DNA from 2 places in the Virgibacillus xinjiangensis genome. Region 2 is predicted to be linked to the other one. Evidence: riboswitches for the same ligand, from Rfam matches in the RefSeq annotation. Region 2 holds a riboswitch; the other holds the start of a gene.
What was found. Region 2 has a riboswitch for cobalamin ahead of ACFOGI_RS01655 (DUF4430 domain-containing protein). Riboswitches for the same ligand answer to the same signal wherever they lie in the genome.
Positions count from the first base shown of each region.

Region 1: another riboswitch for cobalamin. It lies ahead of ACFOGI_RS13165 (ribonucleoside-diphosphate reductase subunit alpha); the one in region 2 lies ahead of ACFOGI_RS01655 (DUF4430 domain-containing protein).

Region 1 is NZ_JBHRSA010000046.1:238,585-241,729, reverse strand. Features, by position in the region: gene ACFOGI_RS13165 (ribonucleoside-diphosphate reductase subunit alpha) at 1-1,821, opposite strand, end outside; cobalamin riboswitch at 1,976-2,169, opposite strand; gene ACFOGI_RS13160 (LysR family transcriptional regulator) at 2,255-3,145, opposite strand, start outside.
Region 2 is NZ_JBHRSA010000004.1:130,363-133,507, forward strand. Features, by position in the region: gene ACFOGI_RS01645 (helix-turn-helix domain-containing protein) at 1-685, opposite strand, end outside; gene ACFOGI_RS01650 (ECF transporter S component) at 910-1,413, opposite strand; gene ACFOGI_RS01655 (DUF4430 domain-containing protein) at 1,419-1,850, opposite strand; cobalamin riboswitch at 2,046-2,230, opposite strand; gene ACFOGI_RS01660 (ATP-binding protein) at 2,285-3,145, opposite strand, start outside.

The DNA.
Region 1 (3,145 bases), on a different contig from region 2:
GACCTCCCGCTTAAGCTGCTCCCATTTCTCTCCTGTATATCCTCGTTCCTCAAAGTAACGCCCCGTCTCCCATTTACTGCCAGTGAACAGAGGATAACTCCCTTTTTCTTTGCCTAATTCTTGGCTTTGTCTGATTGCCAAGTATGCAATCTGTTCATACAGCTCATCAGCATAACGGACAGCCTCTTCCGACTCCCAGTCTATATTCTGCTTTGCCAACAGATGATGCCAACCAAAGGTGCCTAAACCGACAGCCCGGTATTTCTTATTGGTCTGCTCTGCCTGAGGAATCGGCAACGTGTTGACGTCAATGACGTTATCCAACATACGGACCTGAATGCGGATGAGTCTTTCCAGCACCTGGTCCGGTACTGCCCTTCCTAGATTGATAGAACTCAGGTTACAGACAACATAGTCACCGGGCCGATACTTTTTCAATAAGCTTCCTTCTTCCAGCCACTCTTCGACAAATTCCGTTGGGGATTGGTTTTGGGTGATTTCCGTACATAGGTTGGAGCAGTAGATCATTCCCTCATGCGAATTGTTGTTCTTTCTGTTCACTTCATCACGGTAGAATATGAAGGGAGTCCCCGATTCCAGTTGGGATTTCATGATCCGTTTCATAAGGTCAATGGCAGGTACCTTCCGTTTAGACAACTCCTCAGACTCTACGCATTCCTCGTATTTGAGCCTCCATTGCCCAGCCCCCCTGGTTTCATCATAAAAATCTTCCAATGAGTAGCCCATCACCTGACGGACTTCATGCGGATCAAATAAGTACCAGTCACCTCTTTTATCTACCTGCTCCATGAATAAATCAGGCAGGCAGACGCCGGTAAATATATCATGCGCACGCATTCGGTCATCCCCGTTGTTCAACTTCAGGTCGAGAAAAGACTCGATATCCTGATGCCATATATCCAGATAGACCGCAATGGCCCCTTTCCTGGTTCCCAGTTGGTCGACACTTACCGCTGTGTTATTGAGCTGTTTGATCCATGGGACCACACCGCTCGACATCCCCTTGAAACCTTTGATGGTGCTTCCGCGGCTGCGGACTTTGCCCATATAGACGCCGATCCCCCCACCATTCTTGGAAAGTTTGGCGATATCCGTGTTGCTGTCATAGATAGATTGCAGACTATCATCCACTGTGTCTATGAAACAACTGGACAGCTGGCCATGGGTTTTCCCTGCATTGTTCAGTGTCGGGGTAGCTACAGTCATGTATAAATTGCTTAGCGCCCAGTAAGCCTCTTGGACAAGATCTACTCTGTTTTCTCCCTTTTCCTCCCGCATCAGATGCATGGCAATGACCATCCACCGTTCCTGTGGAAGCTCAAATACCTTCCTCTCATGGTCTACAGCTAAATAACGTGTCGCCAAGGTATAGATCCCCAGGTAATTGAACAGCAGATCTCTCTGAGGATCTATTACCATTGCCAGCTCCTCAATCTCCTCACTGCTGTATCTATCAAGGAGGTCTGGCGAATAGATTCCCAAACGAGTCAGTTTCTCCAGCAATTCATAAAAACCACCATATTTTATGGAAGGATCATAGCCACGATTCTGCCCCGCCTCTCGGTACAAATTTCTCAAATAGAGTCGGGCCGCAAGAAAGGTCCAGTCCGGATTAGCCTCGTCTATGTTCTCCAATGCTTGTTTAATCAGGGTATCAACTACTTTTTCCATAGAACCATCAAGTTTTGCTGCCTCGATCGCTCTATCTTTCCACTTGTCTATATCCAATGATAAACCTTCAGCTTCCTCGTCGATCAGAGTGGAGATTTCTCCCGGCATTACCGGTGCTTCTGCCATCATGTCCAACTTCCTCCTTTATTAGATTACGGTTCCGGACCTTCAATGCCCCCTAAGCCCGAACACGAAAAAAGCCGTCCATCCTCCGGGATGAACGGCATAAAACGACAGTAATCCACCATATGACTGCCGCTTCACATTCCCTCACCCCGGAGAATTGAAACATGAGAATACGGCAGGTCTCCTGACTTGTGCATCATCCTCCAGGGTCCTTCCAAGACGATCGCCTGTTCAGCATATCGACTCGTGGTGCATCCCTTTCGTCTACACATACAGTTGCGGGGGCAGTTCCAGATTCCAACTGGATTCCCTTTTAAGGCATCAAATGCCACCATAACTCAATTCACTACATATAGTATTTAATTTTAAAACTAATCACAATATATCGTACCCAAGGTTAGCATAAGCTTAAACTAGTTGCAACTGAATACGTTCATTAATTTTGAAATCTTTCCAGACGAGTAAAGAAATCCTTCAGAAAATCGTAGAATACTTGTTCAGTAGGAAGAAGATGACGATCGGTCGGTACGATCATTCCAACCGTTCTGGCTACATTCGGTTCTGTCACCGGAATCTTCACAGTGGCTCTCGGGATACTGTCTACCAAGGTTATTTCCGGTACAAGTGTAACACCCAGCCCAGCAGAGACCAAACCTTTAATGGCATCAATATCCTCGCCCTCAAAAGAGACCTCCGGATCGAATCCCAGCTGCTTACAGGCATTCAGAAGCAACGTACGCAGGATGTAGCCATCAGGAAACAAGATGAACTGATCATTGCGAAGATCGCTCAACTTGAGGGATTTTTCTCCTGCTAACGGGTGGCTGGATGGCAGGAGAGCTACCATATTTTCCGTAAAAAGGATAGCTCCCTTGAGCCTCTTCTCATTCATCGGGACAGGTCCTAGTAATGCCATATTGATTTCACCGTTCAGTACTGCTTTTTTCAGTTCGTGATAAGAACCCTGCTTCAATTGGAATTTGACATCCGGGTACTGATTGCGGAAACCTGATACAGCGGTTGGCAGCATATAAGCGGATAAACTGCTTGGAAAGCCGACATGGACCGTCCCTCGCTCCGGGTCTGTATACTCCTCTATTACCTGGGCTGCATCCTCGATTGTATGGAGAGCCTGTTCCATATGGTCTTTGAACACTCTGCCGATCGGGGTGAGCTTCACGGTCCTACCTTCTCTTATGAACAAGGACACTCCCAACTCCGCCTCCAAGTTGAAAATCTGCCTGCTTACGGCGGACTGTGCAATATGCAGAGCATTTGCAGCCTCGGTCACATGCTCCCGCTTGGCAACTTCTATAAAATATTTGAT
Region 2 (3,145 bases):
GGTCCATCAGATGGTGGGTTACTGTGGTTAACCTCAAGTGTACGTCGACCGTACAAAGGCTATATTTATTCGCTAGTTGGTCAAGACTCATGCCATACCTTTTATAGCCGCTTAACCGATCCGTAAAAATTCCTGCCTCTTCATCGGTAAGTCGATGGAGCAGTTGGTACAGCTCTTTATACATCTCCTCCAGCATTTCTATTTCTCTGTTCCGGGTTCTTTGATAGAAACTTTTCACCCATGCTTCTATAGATGGCTTATCAACCACCGGTATAAAAGAAAAGTGGCCATTTCTGGTATTGGTCAATGTTTGAATGAAGAGGGTAAGGCGCTCCAAGAACACTTGTCCGGTTTCATGGTATTTTAAACCATTCAGCTTTTCAAGACCTAGACTTGATCTGGAGTTATGCAGCCAACTTTCCCCTTCTTTTGTCAACAAATAAGCAGATTCTCGCTTACTGGACACCTGGATGTAACGGAGAGACAGCAGATATTCCAACACCTCATAAAAGAAACGTTTATCCAGACGCTTATAGACCCCAAACAAGGGTTCTAGAGAATAAATATGTGCATCTTGTACTGTCTGAATAGACTTTTTTCCACTAAGCAAATGATAAATGGACGAAATGGTCCTCTCTTCTCTGATTTGACTGATACTATGTAATATGAGGCCTTCTAAAATCATCTGCTGCCCTCCTTTCCAGTAATGCACAAGAGATTTTCCCTGCTGAATTGCTGCGTATTGTGAAACCCGGAAGGACGCACATCCAAGTGTATTATTCAAATGCATTCTCTTATTCTAGTAACTGACTTAATGATAAAATGCCTGATATAAAAAGTCAAAACGACAGCAAAACAAGAGGCTGCCGCTTAACGCAACAACCTCAATCAAAATCCATCAAGCCAAAGCTAAACGGACAAGTGGTTCTTTTTGAATTTCTTGAAAAAAACAGCTGTCAAAGGATAAAAAATAAGTATGAAAATACCATTACCCAGGGCGTGGAATGTATCAAATGGAAGACCAGCAATATAATATGGCAAGAATTTGCCGGTAATTTGGTAGGTTGTCAGCGAGACAACGAATCCGTATAAATAGCCACAGAATATAGCAAACCCTACGAGAACTGCCACAGGCATCCTTCTATGCAGTTTCCCAATCCAACCGCTGAGCAATCCGATCAAAGCCCAGGATACGATCTGCCAAACGGTCCATATCCCCATCCCCAACAACATATTGGATAAAAACACTGTTATTAGAGACAGCAGTACAGCAGAAAGAGGACCGAGGAAAATGCCGCATATAATGATAATGGATGTTACCGGCTGTACATTTGGAAGAAAGGCAAAAGCAGCTCTTCCGACAACTGCCATGGCAGCGAGCAATGCAAGCAGTGTCAACCTATAGGTGTTCACTTACATCATTCCCACGCTTGTAAATCAAAAGTGACCTCGTCTCCTGGTGACAATTCATATTCCTGCGCTCCAACCATAGCCATTTCCCCGTTTACGTAGTACATCCAGGACCTTTCTTCGCCTTCCTGCGGGCCAATACCATTAATCGATGAAATAAAACCATTTTCCTCTTCGATTTCAAAGTTCTCTTTCATTACATCGAGAAGAATGGCGTTTTCTTCTATCGTTACCTCTTCCTCTGTAAAGACTTCTTCCCCTTCATTCTCTGAAAGTGTAATGAGCACCTTTTCTTCATTTTCTTCTGACTGCTGTGCTTCTCCTTGTTCGGTATCTGCAGTTGAGTCAGTTTGCCCCGTGTCTTCATCTGCACATCCTGAAAGCAGCCCAATCACCATTAATAGGGAACCTAGCCAAAGCCACCATGATTTTTCTTTCATTTTACTCCATACCTCCTCTATTGTATTTCACTGTAATTTAAGAATAGGAGCGATGTTTTAAACAGTAGGAAACTGGTTTAAAGAGAGAAAAAGCCATCTCCTTTGCAAGAGATGGCTTTTTCGACAATCGAACATAATCATACACAAATGATATATTGGTATCCGGTTGTCTCAAACGCTCATATCCCCGAAGCATTGAAACATCAGAATTCGGCAGGTCTACTGACTTATGACAGTTTCTTACTCTAAGCCCCTTCCCATATGGCACCCCATACAGTGGTTCATGCTTATTTCATCTGTCAATTACAGTTGCGAGGACAGTTCCAGCTTCCCACTGGATTCCCTATTAAGCGTCAAGCACCGGAATTCCTTCCATGTATTCAATTCAATTACTGATAGAATCATACCACACTTTTTAGGAACTGGAAAGATGATTATGCCAGAGGAAGAGTGAAACTGAATGTAGTTCCCTGGCTTTCGATACTTTGGACTTTAATTGTCCCATTGTGCGCCTCCACAATATTCTTGGCAATTGCCAGGCCAAGCCCGGTCCCTTTCTTCTCTTTATTCCTTGTCCTTGACTTGTCTGCTTTATAAAAGCGTTCGAAAACAAAAGGAAGATCTTGTTCAGGTATGCCGCTTCCATTGTCTTCCACTTCTGCATAGAGAGCATCTTCCCCGCATTCCACATAAACTTTGACGAAGCCATTCTCCCGTGTATGACGAATAGCATTGTCAATGAGGTTCGTAAATACCTGTTCAATACGGTCAGGGTCAAACATGATATGAGAATGACGGAGATTTTTTTCCAATCGCAAATCAATATGATTCTCTTCTGCCAGACCGTTGAATTTTTTGATGATACGTTCGGTATAGTCCTCTATGTTCACCTGGGTTTTATTCAATTCAATATGCCCTGACTCCATCCTTGCTAAATCAAGCAATTCATTAACAAGCCTGCCCATCCGCAAAGATTCTTCGTGTATAATCTGTGCCAGTTCATTTTTCTCATCTTTTGTTTCGGCAACCCCATCGACAATCGCTTCACTGTATCCCTGCAATAGGGAAATAGGGGTGCGGAGTTCATGGGATACATTGGCAATGAAATCTTTCCGTAATTTGTCGGAACGTCTTTCATCTGTCATATCCCTGATGACTGCGACGGCACCCCGGACATCCGCCTGATCGTACAAGGGGGTCATCAACATAACCCAGTTTCTACCCTGCAGGCTCATTTCATAAAGTTTCTCTCTCTCTCCTTGAATTACTTCCTGAAGGATTTCATGCAGTTCATC